2 regions of the Janthinobacterium sp. CG_23.3 genome follow, and region 2 is predicted to be linked to the other one. Evidence: predicted binding sites of a transcription regulator. Region 2 holds the regulator's gene; the other holds the start of a gene.
The links. Region 2 encodes FNR, which switches genes on or off when oxygen is low (the NO sensors DNR and NnrR bind a similar motif). Its sites were predicted from a motif close to TTGATNNNNATCAA; they were not measured.

Region 1 (10,416 bases), on a different contig from region 2:
CCAAGGCAAAGAGCCGGGGCTTAGTGGCCTTGGCGTCAACCGGCGCGGTGCACGCAACGGTCCAAGCCGTTTTGCAGCATCGTCCTCGGCAAATCCTTGCCGATAAACACCATACGCGTCTCGCGGTACTCGCGCTCGCCCCAGTTGGCGCCCAGTTCGCAGCCCATCAACATGTGGACGCCCTGGAATACCGCGCGGCAAGGCGCCCCGGCGATGTGCAGGATACCCTTGTAGCGCATCATCTGCGCACCGAACACTTGCACGATCGCGTCGAGAAATTCCTCGATCAGGCGCAGATCCATCGGCTCGGCGTTGCGGTAGACGAAGGAGCCGACGCCGTCGCCGTGGCGAGGCACGGCGTCGGCCAGGAACTCGGGTTCCAGTTCGAGCACTTGGTTCAAGTTGAAACCGCGGATATCGATGATCTCCTTGATCGGCACGTTGCCGAAACTTACCTTCTGTATCCTGGCGCGGCAATTGATCGTCGCCAGACGGCTGCGCAGCGCGGCCAGTTCCACCTTGTCGACCAGATCCGTCTTCGACAGCAAGATGCGGTCGGCGAACCCGACCTGCTCCTGGGCCTCGGTGTGCCGGTCCAATTGTTGCCCCCCGTGGCGGGCGTCCACCACGGTCAATACCGCGTCCAGTAAATAATGCCGGGCCACATACTCGTCGACAAAAAACGTTTGCGCCACCGGTCCGGGCGCTGCCAGGCCGGTGGTTTCAATGATTAAATGGTCGAACACCACGGCGCCGGCTGCGCGCTTGGCCGCCAATTCGCCGAGGATGCGCGCCAGGTCACCGCGCACGCTACAGCAGATGCAACCGTTGTTCATTTCAACGATTTGCTCCGCGCCCTGCTCCAGCAGCACGGCCTGGTCGACGCCCTCGGCGGCGAATTCGTTCTCGATCACGGCGATGCGGTAACCATGGTCGCCCTGCAAAATCCGCTTCAATAAGGTGGTTTTCCCGCTGCCGAGAAAACCGGTGATGATAGTGACGGGTACCAGTTCGCTCATGCGCGCTCCGATTGTTAATTGACAAGCTCGCGCTCGTCGCTGCGTTGCCATTGCGGGAATGGATCGGGCAAGCGGCGCCAGGCCTTGATGCCCTTGCGCGTTTCGACAATGCTCAACTGGCATTCGCGCAAGCCATCCTCGATCGCCGCGCGGTCCAGGTCGCGGCCGATAAACACGATTTCCTGATACCGGTCGCCATACGGCTCGCGCCAACTGGCGCGCAACTCCGCCAGCGATTCGGCGTCCTTGGGCCAGCGCTTTTCCGGCACGGCCGCCCACCACATGCCGACCGGCTCGATATTCATCAGCTTGCCGGCGCCGGACAGGCTGGCCACCCAGTCGGGTCTGCTGGCCAGCCAGAAATAGCCCTTGCTGCGCACCAGGCCGGGGATCGGCGTCATCAGGAAGTCGTGCAGGCGCTGGGCGTGGAAGGGTTCGGTGGCGCGAAACACAAAGCTGTCGATGCCGTAGGCCGCCGTTTCCGGCACATGGTTGCCGGCCAGCTCCTGGGCCCAGCCCGGCATCGCCGCCGCCCGCTCCAGGTCGAACAGGCCGGTATTCAAGATGGCGTCCAGCGGCACGTTCGCGTTTTGCGTCTCGACTATACGCGCCAGCGGGTTGAGCGCCTTGACCACGCCGAGCACGCGGCGCAGTTCGGCGGCGTCGACCAGGTCGGTCTTGTTGACCACGATGACGTTGGCAAACTCGATCTGATCGGTGAGCAAATTGGCCAATTGGCGCTCGTCCTCCTCGCCGGCGGTCTCGCCGCGCTCGGCCAGTGTATCCTCGCTGCCGAAATCGGCCAGCAGATTGGCGGCGTCGACCACGGTTACCATCGTATCGATGCGGGCGACGTCGTTCAGGCTGTCGCCGTGCTCGTCCTCGAAGTCGAAGGTGGCCGCCACCGGCATCGGTTCGCCGACGCCGGTCGACTCGATCAACAGGTAGTCGAAACGCTGTTCGGCCGCCAGGCGCCGCACCTCCAGCAGCAGATCGTCGCGCAAGGTGCAGCAAATGCAGCCATTCGACATTTCCACCAGCCGCTCCTCGGTGCGCGAAAGCGCGGCGCCGGCGGCGTGGGCGCTGTCGCGCACCAGCGCAGCGTCGATATTCACCTCGCTCATATCGTTGACGATGACGGCAACCCGCTTGCCCTCGCGGTTGCGCAAGACGTGGTTGAGCAAGGTGGTCTTCCCTGCGCCGAGAAAACCGGACAGTACGGTGACAGGCAATTTGGTGTGGAGCATGGTGGAGTCCCATAAAAAACGGAGGCGGAATGCCAATGCAATATAGTTGCATTTGTTGAATTATAATGCAAATGGCTTGCATTTGCCGGATTTCAACGTGGTAAACATGCAGGCCTGCGGCGTAAGCTCGTTGCCGAATGTTCGGCGCCCGGCACAGCCAATGAGAGTGTGCTAAAGAGTTGCCGTATAAAGCGGTATGATGTGCATGATGGCTTGCCGCATGGCCATCTCTAGTGGCGCCCCGCCTGTCGCGGTATCGCCCAGCTCCCTTGCTATCGGCATAGTGCGCACGCAATGGGCGGCGAGAGTAGACCGGCGCGGCGGGTCCGGCTTCCGCGCCGGTCAATGGAGATTTAACGTATACAAGGAGTTGCAATGTCCGTTACGCAAGCCAGTCAGGAAGAGGCGACGATTTTTACGGTCGATACCCTGGTCAAGTACATGGGCGGCGACCAGAAGGCGCTGGCGGTGGTGACGAAGATCGTCCGCGACGCTGTGGCCGGCGCCGCCGAGCCGATGGCGCTGGCCACCGCGGCGGTGCGCGAGGGCCGCTACGAGCAGGCCGCGCGCTATTTCCACGGCTTGCGTGGCTCCATCGGCACCTTGGGCACCAAGCGCTTCGTCAACGCTGCGCTGGCGCTGGAGGTGGCGATGCTGGAACAACGCGGCGACCAGTTGCCGCTGTTGCTGCTCGGCGTAGAGCGGGAATACGCGCTTGCGATGGAGCAAGCCCATGCCTGGCTGGCCGCAAACCCGGTTCAAGCGGCTGGCTAGGCCGGCGGTCGATCAGGCGGCGGCCATCCAGTTATTACTTTTTGCAACAATGCTTTGCGGAGACGCAAACTTATTGAGTATTCCTACACGCCCTGATACTATTTTTGTGCGAGTTGGCGCAAGCTGGCGAATCCGGCACGTTCCCGGCCATGCGGCGTGTAGAAGTTGGTTTTAATAAGGGAAAAGTTTATGCCGAGCGCCGCTTGTCCCGACCAGCACCCACATGCCCACGGCTTGCCGGGCCTTTGGCCGTTCGTCGGTAGGGCGATATGACCTTCCCCGACGCAGCGCCCGCCAGCATCCTCATCGTCGACGACGAAGCGGTCAATTGCCTGCTGCTCGAAGCGCAGCTACAGGCCGAGTCGTATCGCACCAGCTGCGTCTCCAGCGGCGCGGCGGCGCTGGCGGCGGTCGCACTGGCCCCGCCGGACCTGATCCTGCTCGACGTGATGATGCCGGGCATGGACGGTTACCAGGTCGCCAACGCACTCAAGGCCAACCCGGCCACGCGGCACATTCCCATCATCATCGTCACCGCGCTGATCGACCACGGCTCGCGCCTTGCCGGGCTGGACGCCGGCGTCGAGGAGGTCTTGTGCAAGCCGATCGACCGCACGGAGCTGTGCCTGCGGGTGCGCAACTTGTTGCGCCTGAAGGCCTTGAGCGACTTCCAGCAAAACCACAGCGCGATCCTCGAGCGCGAGGTGCGCACCCGCACCGCCGACCTGCAAACCTTTCGCACCGCCATGGACGCCACCACCGACGCCATCATGCTGGTGCGGCGCGGCACGATGCTGTTTATTGAAGTCAACGCGACCGCCTGCAATATGCTCGACTATTCCCGCGCGGAATTGCTGCAGATGGGGCCGGCACAACTGCGCGGCGTGGCGCCGCAGGAGATGAGCCGCCTGTATGACACCGTCATCGCCGGCGACAGCGTCAACGACCTGGTGGAAACGTCTATGCGCCGCAAGAACGGCACGCTGGTCCAGGTCGAGGTGCGCCACCACGCCCAACTGGTCGACGACGACTGGATTATTGTCTGCGTGGTGCGCGACATTGGCGCGCGCAAAGAGGCGGAACAGCGCCTGCACCGCCTGGCCCACTACGACATCCTGACCGGCTTGCCCAACCGCATGCTGTTCTATGCGACGCTCAAGCGCACCCTGGGCCAGGTGGCGGGCAGCGGCGCCGAGGTGGCGGTGTTGTTGATCGACCTAGACCATTTTAAGAACGTCAACGAAACGCTGGGCCACGCCGCCGGCGACGAGTTGCTCGGCCAGTTCAGCACCCGCCTGGCCGAATGCGTGCGGCTGTGCGACAGCGTCGGGCGCCTGGGCGGCGACGAGTTCGGCGTGATCCTGACCTTGCGCGAAGACCGCCAGGGCGCTTCCCAGTTGGCCGGCGAGATCCGCGACATGCTGCGGCAACCCTTTATGCTCAACGGGCAGGAGGTGGCGTTGAGCGCCAGCGTCGGCATCGCCCTCAGTCCGGACGACAGCAATTCGCCGGAAACGCTGATGAAATACGCCGACACCGCCATGGCGCGGGCGAAGCTGGCCGGGCGCGACACCTACCGGTTTTTCACCACCCAGATGAACCGCGAGGTGCTGGAGCGCAACGACCTGGAGCAGGCTCTGCGCAAAGCCATCGACAACCAGGAATTCGTGCTGTTCTACCAGCCCAAGGTGCAACTCGACAGCGGCCGCACCTCCGGCGTCGAAGCCCTGCTGCGCTGGCAACGACCCGGCCACGGCCTGGTGTCGCCGCTGGCCTTCATTCCGGCGCTGGAAGAAACCGGCCTGATCGCGCGGGTCGGCAGCTGGGTCATCGCCGAGGCCTGCCGGCAGATCGGCCTGTGGCTGCGCTCGGCGGTCGGACCGATGCAAATTTCCGTCAACGTCTCCGGGCGCCAGTTCTGCGAAGGCGACCTGGAGGACGACGTGCTGCGCGCCTTGACCGACCACGGCGTGCCGGCCGACCTGCTCGAGCTGGAGCTGACGGAAAGCACCATGATGGAGAACACCGAGCGCACCATCGCCACGTTGCAAAACCTGAAACGGCGCGGGGTGCAGCTCTCCATCGATGATTTCGGCACCGGTTACTCCAGTCTGGCGTATCTGCGCCGCTTCCCCATCGACAAGCTGAAGATCGATATCGCCTTCATCCGCGACGTTACCACCAACCCCGACGACGCCGCCATTACGCTGGCTATTATCGGCATGGCGCACAGCCTGAAGCTGGGCGTGATCGCCGAGGGCGTCGAGACGGAGGCGCAACTGGCCTACCTGCGGCGCCATCGCTGCGACCAGATCCAGGGATACTATTTCAGCCCGCCGCTGCCGGTGGCGCAACTCGAGGCGCTGTTGTCCAAAGATACGCTGCTGGCCACGGCGCGGACCGAGCCACTGTGGCCGCGCCGCACCATCCTGCTGGTCGACGACGAGAGCCACGTGCTGACCGCGCTGCGGCGGCTGCTGCGCCAGGACGGCTACGAGATCCTGGCGGCGAACTCGGCCGCCGAGGGCTTCGAACTGCTGGCCTTGCACCCGGTGCAAGTGATCCTGTGCGACCAGCGCATGCCGAATATGAACGGCACGGTGTTCCTCGACCGGGTCAAGGAGATGTATCCTGACACTTTCCGAATCATTCTTTCCGGCTACGCCGACCTCGAATCGATCAAGGAAGCCATCAACTGCGGCGCCATCTACCGCTTCTACACCAAGCCGTGGGACAACAAGGACTTGCGCGAAAACATACGTGAGGCCTTCCGCCATTACTGGCTGTTGCACGGTTTGCCACCCTGCGCCTCTGGCGGCGGCGAACCGGAGGCGACCGGCAATGGCGGCGCCGATGCGGCCGCGTCGAGCTAGGCTACCGCGGATCGCTTGACGTTGACGTTGACGTTGAAGGTGCCGCCTGTAACCATTACTGTTTTGTTTGCCAGCGGCGCGCCGCCGCCAAGCGCTTCCGTCCGGCGCGATCCTGCTCCATGAGTAGAGTTTCGATGTCGTTGAACATCACATCGGGCTGCAAGAACGCGGTCGAGTAGATTTCACGCACCTCGCCGCGGGCGTCCAGCAAGAACACCTTCAGCATGTGGCTGAACAGGCGCCCCGGCCGGCCCCGGCTGTCGAGCTGCACTTGCACGCTCTGGCCGAGGCCGTCGACCAGTGGTTTCAAATGCTGCACCGACTGCGTCGTCAGGAAGTGCCACTGCAAGGTATTGCCGACGTCGGCCAGGCGCCCGGCGTAACGCCGCATGGCCTCGGGGGTGTCGTTGACAGGATCAAAAGAGAGACTGACGAAGCGCACGCGCCGCGCCAACGCCGGTTGCGCCAGCAGGCGCTGGCGCAAATCGTGCATGATGGCGTAGGCGAGCGGGCAACCGAGCGGGTCGCTGCAATACGTGTAGATAAAGCTGAGTAAGGTCACGCGCCCCTTGCTGAAGCGCGCGAAATCGGCGGCGCCGCCGGCGCTGTCGAGCACCCGGCCGTTGGGTGCCGGCTGTATCGACTGCAGCGCATAACTGCCGGCGGCCGGGGCGGTGAACAGTTGCGGCGGCGAACTTGCCGGCGCCGCCCCGGCCGCCGCGGCCACCCAGCAGCACAACAGGCCGGCGCAGCGTTTCCACAGCACCGGCACGGCCTTAGCGCGCCGCAACCATATTCGGCACCCCGCCACGGTTGGCTTCCGCGTTAAGCTTCATATGGTGCGGCCGGCCAAGTTTTTCTTTGTAGAAGTCAATTTTCCACTGTTCCTTGAGTTCATTACCGTCCCAGTTATACAGCTTTACAAACTGGTCGTCGTTGCCCAAATCCCAGTTGGCGAGCAGGCTGGTCGAAATGTAGACGCGTTTGCCGTCCCAGCTTTGGCTGACCATGTTGACGTGCTTGCCCGTGATCTTTTCATAAATCTGCACAGGCGCGCGCGGATTGCTCAAGTCAAACAAGCGGGTTTTGCCGTCCATAAAGGTATTGACCCACAGACGCTTGCCGTCAGCGGCGATGGATATATCGACCGGCAACGGAATCTGCGCCGGATCGCCAATGTTGCCCACGTCCGCGGCTTGCCAGGCCCCGGCGGCGTCCTGGTTCACCAACCACAGCTTGGAAGTCAGCGCGGTGGCGGTGATGGCCCAATTCTCCCCTTCGCGCAACGACCAGCGCACTTCCAGCGGCGCGCCGGGAACCTCCAGCACTCTTCTCGGCGTCATGGCCTTCAAATCCCACAACACCATCGTGTTGCCGAACTGCTTCATCGCGGCGGCATCCTTGATCAGTTTCCCCAGATCGGCCATGTAGTTCGTCAGCCCGGTAAAACTGGAACTCAGCAGCGCGTTCTTCTGTGGATTGACCGCCAAGTCGTAGCCGTAGCCGTCGCCGGTGCCGGCCGCGGACTTGCCCACCGGCATCGGATAGCGCGCCACGTAATCGCCCTTGTTGTTGTAGACCGCCATGCCCGTCACGCCGCCATGATCCTTGCCGGACAAGAAGCCCAATAGCATGCGCCCCGGCAAGGCATAAAAGGTGTGCGGCCCGACGAAACCGGTTTTTTGTGCCACATCCGCGATGGTGTTGACCAGCCGCGGCCTGGACGGGTCGGTTCCGATGTCAAACACGAAGATCTTGCTGTCCTCCAGGCGCCCGGCCCATAAATATTTCCTGTCGTCGGTAAAGCCCATGTGATGCGCCTCGCCGCGGCCGCCGACCGCCACCGAGGCGATTACCTTGCCGTATTTCCTCGAACGCGGATTGACGTCGATCGTCACCAGTTTGTCGGCGCCGTCGCCCATGCCCGCCACACCCAGGGTCCAGACATGCATATAGTCTTCCTGGCCCTTGATCAGATTCGTCATATAGGGCGAATTGCAGGTCTCGTCGGCGCGCGCCGCCGGCGGTGACAGCAAGGAGGCGATGTACAAACACATGGCGAGTCGGCGCGGTCTGGATATAGTTGTCTTCATGGCTTCCCTTTTAGTATAGGCAAGCCCGGCTTGCCAGGTCGGCAGCCGGGTCGATGATGCAATCCGCTCGATAGTAGACATACAACAGGTACAGCCGAATATACCCCATTTTTCACGCTTGAGCCGAACAGGGCGGCCCACCCGGCCACTGTGCAGCTTCCTTGGACGGTCGCATTGACGTGGATCGAACCAGCCTGCTCGGGCTGGCCGGGACCTACCGTTTCAGCGCGGAAAATACGTTCCCGGCGCTGCGGTCGAGGCCGCAAAAAATGCCGGACTCAGCACAAAATGAGCCCCCTGGCAAGGCTGGTTCCGCCCGTCTCATTGACGGACATCATGCGCTAGGCGGCATCGAGCGCCATATACTTTAAGCACACCGGGAGACCGGCCACCTTGATACGCTAATTGATGTCGGGAGCAAATGTGACGATTAACCGAGATGAAATTCCAGGCGCCGAAGTCGATCCGCGCGTACACTTTCTGGACCGCCTGGTTGCATTCACGCAGGAACACCGGGTCGGCCACTGGTCCGGCAGCTTCTCGCAATTCATCGAGCAGGTGCTGCCGGCTGCGCCGTGCCAATTGGCGCGCAGTTCGCACCAATACATCTGGGACATGATCCGCTGGAGCGGCTACGAGGATGATGACGGGCATTTCCGTTGCCGCCTGTTCGCCGACGAACTGTTCGGCGTGGAGGACGCGATCGACCGCGTCGCCGCCTACTTCAAGGCGGCCGCGGCCGGTTCCGAGGTCGGACGGCGTCTGCTGTTGCTGCTCGGTCCGCCGTCCGGCGGCAAGTCGACGCTGGTGATCCTGCTCAAGCGCGGCCTGGAGGAATACAGTTACACCGAGGACGGCGCGCTGTACGGCATCGCCGGCTGCCCGGTGCATGAATCGCCGCTGCACCTGGTGCCGCACACGATGCGCGCCGGCTTTCGCGACACCTACGGCGTCGAAATCATCGGCGAGGTCTGTCCGCACTGCCGCGCCCGCCTGGAACAACAGTACAGCGGCGACTTCCTGCAAATGCCGGTCGAACGCATTTACATTTCCGAGGCCGGCCGCAGCGGCATCGGCACCTACGCGCCGCACGACCCGACCACGGCCGACCTCGCCGACCTGGTCGGCTCGGTCGACCTGTCCAAGGTCGCCGAATACGGCGACGAGGGCGACCCGCGCGCCTGGTCCTGGTCCGGCGCGGTATACGCGGCCAGCCGCGGCATGCTGGAAATGATCGAGATCCTCAAGGTCAAGCGCGAGTTCCTGTATCTGCTGCTGACCCTGACGCAGGAAAAGAACGTCAAGGTCTCGCGCTTTCCGTTGATTTTCCTGGACGAAACGATACTGGCGCACACCAATCTGGCCGAGTTCCGAAAGTTCCTTCAGGAAAGCGAGAACGAGGCCTTGCTGGACCGCATGGTCATCGTGCAAGTGCCGTACACCCTCAACTACCGGGAAGAGGCGCGCATTTATCACAAGCTGATCTTGTCGGCGGCGCCGGCCTTCCGCGACGTCCACCTCGACCCGCACGTGCTGCACGCGGCGGCCGTGTTCGCCATCCTCAGCCGCATGCAGGAAGGCGAGGAAAAAGAGGCGGAACTCGTTAAAAAAGTCAGGATCTATGCTAATGAGGAGGTCGATGGTGTCAACCGGGCCGAGGCCCGGCGGGTCAAGGACAAGGACAAGGCGCCCGACGAGGGCTTGGCCGGCGTTTCGCCGCGCTTCGTCATCAACGCGCTGTCGAACGCCATCATCGCATCGAACCAGAGGAGCTTGAGCACGATGGACGTGTTGCTCGCGTTGAAGGACGGCATTGAAAGCGATGCCCGCATCGAACCCAAACGCAAGCGCAAATGGGTCGACTATCTGGTGCTCACGCGCAAGGACTTCTACAACCGCTGGGTCAAGGAAGACGTCCATAAGGCCTTGTTCGTGTCCTTCGAGCAGGAAGCACAAGATTTACTGAACAAGTATCTGGACGAGGTGGAGGCCATGCTCGACAACCGCCAAATCAAGGACCCGATCACCAGCGAGGAAAGGCGGCCCGACGAGCGTTTTCTACGCGCCGTGGAGGAAAAAATACACATTTCCGACTCCGGCAAGCAGTCGTTCCGGCAAGAGGTGGTGCGCAAGGCGATGGGGGCCTATAAACGGGGCGAAAAATTCGGGCTGGGCAGCCACATCCAGCTCAACGACGCGGTGCAGCAGTATTTGTTCGAGCAAAGGCGCGACGTGCTGCGGCTGGTCAGTTCGGCCAAGCGCCCCGACGAGGAGGTCAAGGCCAAGATTTCGGCCGTCGAGCAACGGCTGGTCGATGAATACGGCTACGACAGCCACAGCGCCCGCGAGGCGCTCAACTACGTCACCACTTTGTTGGCGCAGGAATGATCACGGGGACCTTGAAAAAAGA
Region 2 (10,416 bases):
GCGCCACGCTCCCTACGACGACGAGCGCGCCGAACGCTGGCTGGCCGCGCAGGACACGGCCGGCCTGCGGCTGGACCTGGTGAACGCGCTCGAATCGCTGCCGGCCGATTATCTGCACATGATCCTGTTGCGCGATTTCGCCGAGCTGAGCATCGCCGAAATCGCCGCCCTGCTCGGCCTGACGGCGGCCGCCGCCAAGAGCCGGCTGCACTGCGCCCGGCTGCTGGCGCGCGAGTATCTGGTGGGCTGAGGCGGGCGCCTGGCGTCGGGAGCGGCCGCCCCGGCGTAGTTGCCATATAATTAAATCGACCAACCCCGGGTCGTTTAGTGGGCTATTGCCACTTGGTAACGTCGGGATGCGATAAACTCCATGACAGCCTCCGAATAGGTATATCCCGCTATGCTCACAGAACTGCCCGCCCTGACCCTGCCCCGCGTTCCCGTGGAGGTGTTGCGCGCGCGCTGCTCCACCTGCAGCATGCACCAGTTGTGCCTGCCGATGGGCCTGGACATGGGCGATATGGACCGGCTCGACCAGATCATCGGCCGGCGCCGCAAGGTGCCGCGCGGCGCCACGCTGTTCCGCATCGGCGACCCGTTCGTCAACCTGTACGCGATCCGCCTCGGCCATTTCAAGACCTACCAGATCAACGCCGGCGGCGAGGAGCAGATCACCGGCTTCCAGATGGCCGGCGAGCTGCTCGGCATGGACGCGATCAGCGCCGACCGCCACCATTGCAACGCGGTGGCGCTGGAAGACAGCGAGGTGTGCGAAATCCCGTTTTCCAGCCTTGAACAGCTGCTCGGCGAGATGCCGACGCTGCTGCGCCATTTCCACCGCATGATGAGCCAGGAGATCACGCGCGAGCAAAGCGTCATGCTGTTGCTGGGTAATATGCAGGCGACCCAGCGCTTCGCCGCCTTCATCGTCAACCTGGGCTCGCGCTACGAGGCGCGCGGCTATTCGAGCGTCACGTTCCAGCTGCGCATGTCGCGCGAGGAAATCGGCAACTACCTGGGGCTGACCATCGAGAGCATCAGCCGGCTGTTGTCGAAGTTTAAGAAGGAAGGCTGGCTGCGCGTCAGCAACCGCGAAATTGAAATCCTTAATCCGGCCATGCTGAAGGCGATTACCGCCGGTACGCCGGAGGCTTGCGCCTAAGCCGCCGGCGACGCCGGTCGGCTGGCCCACGCCGTGTAACGGAGCTGGGCTAACCGACCTGCGGCAATCCCATCAATCGCTGCGCAGCGCCACGGCGCGCTGCGTCGGCCAGGTCCAACTGCCATCCAGGCGCCAGTCGCGCCGGGCGTTTTCCGCCAGCACTTGCCAGCGGCTGCGCTCGAACAGCGCCAGCGGCGCGCTGAAGTTGCCTTGCGCGTCGGGCTGGACCGCCAGTTTGATGTCCTTCTCCGGTTGCGTCGCATGGGCCAGGTGCAGCAGCAGCGGCGCGCTGTAGGGCAGGCCGTGGCTGTCGATCTTGCCCACCAGCACGGCGTTGGCGGCGTCGTAGCGCAGCGCCGCCGTCAGCCCCAGCGCGCTGGCCGCGCGGTCGCGCCGCAAGTCCTGGTTGATCGCCTTGCCCTTCTTGTAGTAGTCGCCCACCACCAGCGCGTCCTGGCGCGAAAACGCCAGGTAGCCGGTGTAGCTGCCGGCCACTATGACGATGAAGGGGCCGAGCATCAGCAACCACGGCCAGCGGTGCGTGTACCAGGGGCGTTCGGCCGGCGCCAGGGGGCGCAATGGCAATACGTTCGACATGGTTTCTCCTTTATTGCTTAGCGCGGCACAAAGAACACCGCTTTTTCCATCACGTGCAGGCTTGGGTCGTCGAGCGCCGTCAACTCGATGGCGATCTGGTTGGAACCCTTGGCCCCGGCGCCGTGGGCGGCGCGCAGGCGCACCGGCAGCGCCAGCGTTTCGGTGGCGCCGACGCTGACCTCGTCGGGCGTGACCAGCGCCAGGCTCGGCAGGCCCGACACCTTCACCTTGTAGCGGTGCGGCGTCTCCGCGGTGTTCATGATCTGCAGGCGGTAGACGTTTTCGACCATGCCGTCCTCGACTTCGCGCCCCATCGCGCCGCGGTCGCGGATCACGTCCAGCTTGAGCGGCGTGCGCAGCGCCAGCGAGCCGACCACGGCGGCGGTGATGACGGCCAGGATCGCCGTGTAGATCAGCACGCGCGGGCGCAGCGCGCGCTGGCGGATCTGCTCGACGCTGAAATTGTTGGCCAGCGCGTGGTCGGTGCTGTAGCGGATCAGGCCGCGCGGGCGGTCGATCTTGTCCATCACCGTGTTGCAGGCGTCGACGCAGGCGGCGCAGCCGATGCATTCGTACTGCAGGCCCTGGCGGATGTCGATGCCGGTCGGGCACACCTGCACGCACAGGGTGCAGTCGATACAGTCGCCCGTCTTGGCGGCGACGGCCGGCGTGGCCTTCTTGTTGAGCGCGCCGCGCGGCTCGCCGCGCTTGACGTCGTAGGTGATGATCAGCGTGTCCTGGTCGAACATCGCGCTCTGGAAGCGGGCGTACGGGCACATGTATTTGCAGACCTGCTCGCGCAGCCAGCCGGCGTTGCCGTAGGTGGCCAGCGCGTAGAACAGCACCCAGAACCATTCCCACGGCCCGAAGCTGAGCGTGGCCACCTCGTGCGCCAGCGTGTGGATGGGCGTGAAATAGCCGACGAAGGTGAAGCCGGTCCACAGCGCCACCGCGCCCCAGGCCAGGTGCTTGGCGGTTTTCTTGGCCGCCTTGCGCAGCGACGGCCCCTGCTTGTCGAGCAGCATGCGGGCGCTGCGCGTGCCCTCGATGCGGCGCTCGATCCACAGGAAGATTTCGGTGTACACCGTTTGCGGGCAGGCGAAGCCGCACCAGACCCGCCCGGCGATCGCCGTCACCAGGAACAGCAGGTAGGCGCAGATGATCAGCAGCGCCGCCAGGTAGATGAAGTCCTGCGGCCACAGCACCACGCCGAGGATATAGAACTTGCGCGTGCCGAGGTCGAACAGCAGGGCCTGGCGGCCGTTCCAGCTGAGCCACGGCAAGCCGTAGAACATCAGCTGGGTCAGCCAGACGCAGACCCAGCGCAGGCTGGCATAGCGGCCCTTCGCCTCGCGCGGATAAATCTCCTCGCGGGCCGCGTACATCTTGATCACTTGGGGGGCGGGATCGCTCATGGCTGCTCGCCTATCAAGGTTGCGGGTTCGACAGGCTCCACACGTACGATGCCAGCACATGTACCTTGGCCTCGCCGAGGAAGTCGTCGAACGCCGGCATGGCGTTGCTGCGGCCCTTGCGGATGGTTTCCATGACGGTGTCGGCGCTGCCGCCGTACAGCCAGATCTTGTCGCTCAGGTTGGGCGCGCCCAGCGCCTGGTTGCCGGTGCCGCCGGCGTTGTGGCAGGCCATGCAGGCGCCGAACTTGTTTTTGCCGAACACCACCTTGATCGGGTCGGCGGTCGAGCCGGACAGGCTCAGCACGTAGTGGGCGACGTTTTCCACGTCCTTGTCGCTGCCCAGCGCCGCGCCCATCGGCGGCATCTGGCCGTTGCGCCCGTGCAGGATGGTGGTCTTGATGATCTCCGGCGTGCCGCCGTACAACCAATCCTTGTCGGTCAGGTTCGGAAAGCCCTTGTTGCCGCGCGCGTCCGAGCCGTGGCATTGCGCGCAGTAGGTCAGGAACAGCCGCTCGCCGACGGCGTGCGCGGTCGGGTTGGCCGCCACCGTCTTCAGGTCCTGTCCGAGGAATTGCTTGAACAGGGGGCCGTAGTCGGCGTCGGCCTTGTCCAGCTCGCCCTGGTACTGGCCGCTGGACTTCCAGCCCAGCTTGCCGGCGTAGGTGCCCAGGCCCGGGTAGAGGAACAGGTAGGCCAGCGCGAACACGATGGTGATGTAGAACAACCACATCCACCAGCGCGGCATCGGCGTGTTCAGCTCGGTCAAGTCCTCGTCCCAGATGTGGCCGGTGGTACCGACCGGGCCGTCGTGGTCCTTCAGCGCGCCGACCTTGTGGGTCGACTGCGAGTACAGCAGCACGCCGCAGCCGAAGATGCCCAGCAGCGACAGCACGACGATGTAGATGTTCCAGAAACCGCTGGTGAAGTCAGACATGGCCGCCCTCCCCCACGACGATGTCGGCGGCGTCGTCGGCGAACGGCAGTTGCGCGGCGCTGTCGAAGTCGCTGCTGCGCCGGGTCACGAAGGTCCACCACAGGATGCCCAGGAAGGTGGTGAAGGAAACCACCGTCATGACGCTGCTGGCGCTGTCAAAGAGGTTCTCGATTGCCATGCTAGTTCCTTGTCTTGATTAATGTGCCCAGGCCCTGCAGATAGGCGATCAGGGCGTCTTCTTCGGTCTTGTCCACCAGCGCGGCCGGCGCGGCGGCGATCTCGGCCTCGCTGTACGGGTCGCCCAGGCGTTTCAGCGCGCGCATTTTCGGCGCGATCTCGGCCGGCACCAGGGCGGTTTTCGCCAGCCATGGATAGTTCGGCATGTTCGACTCGGGCACCAGGTCGCGCGGCTTGTTCAAATGGGTTTTGTGCCATTCGTCGCTGTAGCGCCCGCCCACCCGCGCCAGGTCGGGGCCGGTGCGTTTCGAACCCCACTGGAACGGCCGGTCGTAGACGAACTCGCCGGCGACCGAGTAGTGGCCGTAGCGTTCGGTTTCGGCGCGGAACGGCCGGATCATCTGCGAGTGGCAGTTGTAGCAGCCCTCGCGCACGTAGATGTCGCGCCCGGCCAGGCGCAGCGGCGTGTACGGCTTGAGGCCGGCGATCGGCTCGGTGGTCGACTTCTGGAAGAACAGCGGGACGATCTCGACCAGGCCGCCGACGCTGACCACCAGCGTCACCAGCGCGATCAGCAGCCAGGGGTTCTTCTCAATCCATTCATGTGAAAATTTCATCGCTCACTCCGAATCAGGCGTGGGCCGCGGCCAGCGCGGGAATGCGCGCCGTCACCGATTGGCGGCCGCGCAGGGTCATGTAGGTGTTGTAGCCCATCAACAGCATGCCGCTCAGGTACAGCAAGCCGCCGCCGAAGCGCACCACGTAGTACGGATAGGTCGCCTTGACCCCCTCGACGAAGGTGTAGGTCAGGGTGCCGTCGGGGTTGACCGCGCGCCACATCAGGCCCTGCATCACGCCGGCGATCCACATCGCCGCGATGTACAGCACGATGCCGATGGTGGCGACCCAGAAGTGCATGTCGATCAGGCGGGTGCTGTACATCCTGGTCCGGCCGGCCAGGCGCGGCAACAGGTAGTAGATCGAGCCCATCGTGATGAAGCCGACCCAGCCCAGGGCGCCGCCGTGGACGTGGGCGATGCCCCAGTCGGTGTAGTGCGACAGCGAGTTGATGGTCTTGATCGACATCATCGGCCCCTCGAAGGTGGCGATGCCGTAGAACGACAGCGAGACGATCAGGAACTTCAGGATCGGGTCGGTGCGCAGCTTGTGCCAGGCGCCCGACAAGGTCATCATGCCGTTGATCATGCCGCCCCACGACGGCGCCAACAGGATCAGCGAAAACACCATGCCGATCGACTGGGTCCAGTCGGGCAAGGCGGTGTAGTGCAGATGGTGCGGGCCGGCCCACATGTAGGTGAAGATCAGCGCCCAGAAGTGGACGATCGACAGGCGGTACGAATACACCGGGCGCTCGGCCTGTTTCGGGATGAAGTAGTAAACCATGCCGAGGTAGCCGGCGGTGAGGATGAAGCCGACCGCGTTGTGGCCGTACCACCACTGTATCATCGCGTCCTGCACGCCCGAGTAGGCCGAGTAGGATTTCCACAGCGACGCCGGCATCGCCGCGGCGTTGACCACGTGCAGCAGCGTGACGGCGATGATGTAGGCGCCGAAGAACCAGTTGGCGACGTAGATGTGGGCCACCTTGCGCTTGAGCAGGGTGCCGAAGAACACCACCGCGTAGGCGATCCAGACCACGGCGATGAGGATGGCGATCGGCCATTCCAGTTCGGCGTATTCCTTGCCGCGGGTGAAGCCCATCGGCAGGGTGACCACGGCCGACAGGATCACCGCCTGCCAGCCCCAGAAGGTGAACGCGGCCAGCTTGTCGGAGAACAGCCGCACCTGGCAGGTGCGCTGCACCACGTAGTACGAGGTGGCGAACAGGCCGCAGATGCCGAAGGCGAAAATCACGGCGTTGGTGTGCAGCGGCCGCAGCCGGCCGTAGGTCAGCCAGGGTATGTCCAGGTTCAGCGCCGGCCATGCCAGTTGGGCGGCGATGATGACGCCAACCAGCATGCCGACGATGCCCCAGACTACGGTGGCGATCGCGAATTGCTTGACGATCTTGTAGTTGTAGTTCAGTGAATGGTCCACTCGTGCTCTCCCGGGATTGCTTTGATGATGTAGTGCATCAAAGAGTACGGGTTCGACCATCAAAAAACTTTGATGTGGATCAAAATTCACCAGATCAATTGCAGATAGGCACTAACGCGGGGGCGCGCTACCACGACCCCGATACGTGGGGCGTTGGGGCCGGCCGGTGCATGTCGCCGGTGTTTGCGCGCGGCGGTGGCGCCGCCGCCGCGCTTCGCTACACTAGCTCATGAGCACGCCGAACGACGACTACGACACGCCCTGGAAGGACGCCGTGACCCGGTATTTTGCGGACTTCATGGCCTTCTATTTTCCCCGCGCCCACGCCGAGATCGACTGGTCGCGCCCGCAGCGCTTCCTCGAGCAGGAATTGGCGCAGGTGGCGCACGACGCCGAACTGGGGAAGCGCCTGGCCGACAAACTGGTCGAGGTCACCCTGAAGGGCGGGGCGCCGCAGTGGGTGCTGGTGCATTTGGAAGTGCAGGGTCGGCGCGACAGCCGTTTCGCCGAGCGCATGTTTACCTACAACTACCGCATTTTCGACCGCTACCGCCGGCCCGTCGCCAGCATGGCGCTGCTGGCCGACGGCAACGCCGGCTGGAAACCCGACAGCTTCGGCTACCAGTTGCTCGGCTGCACGGTGGGGATTCAATTTCCCGTTGTTAAACTGGACGATTTCGCCGGACGCGCCGAACAGTTGCTGGACGACCCGAACCCGTTCGCGCTGGTGACGGCGGCCTACCTCGCCACCCGCGAAACCAAGGGCGACGACGTCCGCCGCGCGGCCGCGAAGTGGTTCATACTCGAACGGCTCCTGCTGCAAAATCGGGACAGGAGGATTATCATTGACCTGACCGTGGTGATCGACTGGTTAATGCGCCTGCCTCAACCACTGGAGCACGAGTTATGGCGCCGCATCGAGAAATTCGAAAGGAGTCGGGCTATGCCTTATATTTCATCCTTTGAGCGTATCGGCCTGGAGCGCGGCCTCAAGCGAGGTCTGCGGGAAGGACTGCGGGAAGGACTGCGGGAGGGACGGCAGGAAGGACGGCAGGAGGGACGGCAGGAGGGACGGCAGGAGGGATTGCGCGAGGCGCTGACGCAGCAGTTGCGGCGGCGCTTCGGCGCCTTGCCCGATCCTGTGCAACGGCGCCTTGAACAAGCTACCTGGGCCGAACTGCTGGTGTGGTCCGAGGACTTTGTGGACGCTGCCACGCTGGATCAGGTGTTCCGGGCGCAGGCCGGGTAAGCGCGGCGGGTTTACCGCAAACGCGGGCGCAAACGTCTGGCGCGGCGCTCACTGGCGCGGCGTTTCTTGCTATTCCCGCGTGTTTAGCGCTTCCTGTGCGTTGGCGGCGGCGCCGCTGTCGTCGTCCTGCAGCACGCGCAGGCCGGGGCCGACCAGGTCGTCGAATTGGCCGCCGTCGGAGGCCTTGAAAAACACCCACAGCGCAACGAACACGGTGGCGATGCTGACGGGGATCAGGAGGTAGAGGGCTTCCATGCTCAGTTCCGGCGCAAGCGCAGCGCGTTGGCAATGACGACGGCCGAGCTGAGCGCCATGCCCAGCCCCGACAGCCAGGGGTTCAGATAGCCCAGCGCGGCGGCCGGGATCGCCAGCAGATTGTACAGCGTGGCCCAGGCCAAGTTTTGGCGGATCACCGCCATGGTCGCGGCGGCGGCGCGCGCCGTTTCGGCCACCGACGACAACCGGCCCGACAGCAGCACCGTGTCGGCGTGCGCCTGGGCCAGCGCGGCGCCCGAACCCATCGCGAATGAAACGTCGGCGGCGCTCAGCACGGCGGCGTCGTTGATGCCGTCGCCGACCATCGCCACCACCGCGCCGCCGGCTTGCAATTGCTGCACCACGCGCAGCTTTTCGTCGGGCAGGCATTCGCCCCTGGCGACGTCGATGCCCAGCCCGGCGGCGACGGCCTGGGTCAGCGCCTGTTGGTCGCCGCTGAGCAGGAGCACGCTCTTGCCGGCGGCGCGGAAATAGTCGACCACCGCGGCGGCGTCGGCGCGCAGCGCGTCGCTCAGCAGGAAACGCGCCAGCCATTCGCCCTCGGCGCCCAGGTACACCGGCGTCATGCCGGCGGTATCGGTGGCGCCGTCGGCGCGGCCCGGGCCGGCCAGTCCGGCGACAAAGGCGGCGTTGCCGAGCCGGTAGCGGCGCCCGTCCAGCGTGCCTTGCAAGCCCTGCCCGGGTATTTCCTCGACGGCCTCGGCGTGTGATTGCGGCACACCGGCCGCCTCGGCGTCGGCGGCCTCGACGATGGCGCGCGCCAGCGGATGGGCGCTGCCCGCCTCCAGCGCGGCGCCGACCCGTAGGCAGAGCTCGCGCGCCATCGCGCCCAGCGGTTCGACCCCGCGCACCACCGGCTTGCCCAGGGTCAGCGTACCGGTCTTGTCGAACACCACGTGGGTGGCGCGGTGCAGCGTTTCAAGTACGTGCGGCCGGACGATCAGCACGCCGCGCCGCAGCAACCGGTCGGTGGCGGCGGCCAGCGCCGACGGCGTCGCCAGCGACAGCGCGCACGGGCACGACACCACCAGCACGGCGATGGCGACCGGCCAGGCGCGCGCCGGTTCATACCAATACCAGAAGCCGAAGCTGGCCAGCGCGAACAGCAGCAGCGCGACCACGAACCAGGAGGCGACGCGGTCGGCCCACTGGGCGATCCGCGGCTTGCCCAGGCCGGCCCGTTCGACCAGTTTGATCAGGTCGGACAGCGTGCTCTCGCGCGCCGGCCGGCTGACGCGCAGCAGCACCGCCGCGCTGGCGTTGATGGCGCCGCCCGGCACCGCCTCGCCCGGCCCCTTGCGCTGGGCCGCGCTCTCGCCGGTCAGCAGCGCCATGTCGATCGCGGTGTTGCCTTCGATAATGATGGCGTCGGCGGCGATCGCCTCGCCCGGCTTGACCAGGATGACGTCGCCGGCGGCCAGCGCGGCGGCCGCCACCACCGTGGCGGCGCGGCTGCCGGGATAGCCGTCCAGCCGCGCGGCGCAGGCCGGCAGCGCGTGTTGCAGCCGCTCCAGCGCCGAGGCGGCCTTGCGCCGCGCCAGCAGTTCCAGGTAGCGGCTGCACAGCAGCAGGAAGATGAACATCGTGGCCGAGTCGAAATACACCTCGCCATGGCCGCGCCAGGTCGCCACCGCGCTGCCGGCGAAGGCGGCGATGATGCCCAGCGCCACCGGCACGTCCATGCCGGGCGCGCGCGCGCGCAGGCTGGCCCAGGCGCCCTTGAAAAACGGTTGCGCCGAGTAGCAAATCGCCGGCAGCGTCAGCAGCAGGCTGGCCCAGCGCATCAGGCCGGCGATGTTGTCGTCCATGGTGCCGTCGTCGGCCAGGTAGACCGGCACCGCGTACATCATCACTTGCATCATCGACAGGCCGGCGACGAATAGTTGCCGGCCCAGCGTCTTGGTGGCGCCGCGCAACTGCTCGCCGTGGCGCACCGCGTCGTACGGGTAGGCCGCGTAGCCGACCTGGCGCAGCGCCGCCAGGATGTCGCCGGGACGGCAGGCGTCCTTGCTCCAGCGCACGTACAGGCGCTCGGTGGCGACGTTCAGCTTGGCCGCCTGCACGCCGGGCAGGCGCGTCAGGCGCCGTTCGACCAGCCAGACGCAGGCGGCGCAGCGGATGCCCTCGACCGCCAGCGTCGTTTCGCAACTGGCCTCGTCGAGCGCGAAGCGGACGTCGGCGTTGTCGTACAGTTGCAGCTCGGGCGGCACCAGCTCGCTGCCGGCGGCGCTGGCGGCGAACGCCGAGCGGTCGCGGTAGTACGCGGCTTGGCCGATCTCGACGATGCTGCGCGCCACCGCCGCGCAGCCGGGGCAGCACATGGCGCGCGCGGCGCCGTCGATGTCGACCGGCCAGTCGGCGCCGGCCGGCAGCGGCAGGCCGCAGTGGAAGCAGCCGGCGTCGAGGTCGGCCGGCGCGCCGGCCATGGCCGGTTGCGCGCTCATGGGTGGCCCGTCAGGCACAGCGCGTCGAGCCAGCCCAGCGAGACGCCGTTGACCGCGCGCGCCAGGCCCAGCAGGCCGAAGGCCAGCACCAGCAGGCCGCCGGC

Region 1: ACFDR9_RS11620 (serine protein kinase) is a predicted target of FNR. The motif match lies at 8,181-8,194, and genes of this name have one in related genera.

The regions. Positions count from the first base shown of each region.
Region 1 is NZ_JBJXIB010000039.1:23,129-33,544, reverse strand. Features, by position in the region: gene ACFDR9_RS11650 (CobW family GTP-binding protein) at 36-1,019, opposite strand; gene zigA (zinc metallochaperone GTPase ZigA) at 1,034-2,266, opposite strand; gene ACFDR9_RS11640 (Hpt domain-containing protein) at 2,642-3,040, shown strand; gene ACFDR9_RS11635 (EAL domain-containing protein) at 3,310-5,913, shown strand; gene ACFDR9_RS11630 (SCO family protein) at 5,969-6,703, opposite strand; gene ACFDR9_RS11625 (selenium-binding protein SBP56-related protein) at 6,690-8,006, opposite strand; gene ACFDR9_RS11620 (serine protein kinase) at 8,430-10,394, shown strand.
Region 2 is NZ_JBJXIB010000018.1:26,481-36,896, forward strand. Features, by position in the region: gene ACFDR9_RS07105 (sigma-70 family RNA polymerase sigma factor) at 1-250, shown strand, start outside; gene fnr (fumarate/nitrate reduction transcriptional regulator Fnr) at 401-1,162, shown strand; gene ACFDR9_RS07115 (FixH family protein) at 1,235-1,759, opposite strand; gene ccoG (cytochrome c oxidase accessory protein CcoG) at 1,777-3,174, opposite strand; gene ccoP (cytochrome-c oxidase, cbb3-type subunit III) at 3,188-4,108, opposite strand; gene ACFDR9_RS07130 (cbb3-type cytochrome c oxidase subunit 3) at 4,101-4,286, opposite strand; gene ccoO (cytochrome-c oxidase, cbb3-type subunit II) at 4,288-4,902, opposite strand; gene ccoN (cytochrome-c oxidase, cbb3-type subunit I) at 4,916-6,343, opposite strand; gene ACFDR9_RS07145 (Rpn family recombination-promoting nuclease/putative transposase) at 6,573-7,592, shown strand; gene ccoS (cbb3-type cytochrome oxidase assembly protein CcoS) at 7,662-7,847, opposite strand; gene ACFDR9_RS07155 (heavy metal translocating P-type ATPase) at 7,850-10,312, opposite strand; gene ACFDR9_RS07160 (sulfite exporter TauE/SafE family protein) at 10,309-10,416, opposite strand, start outside.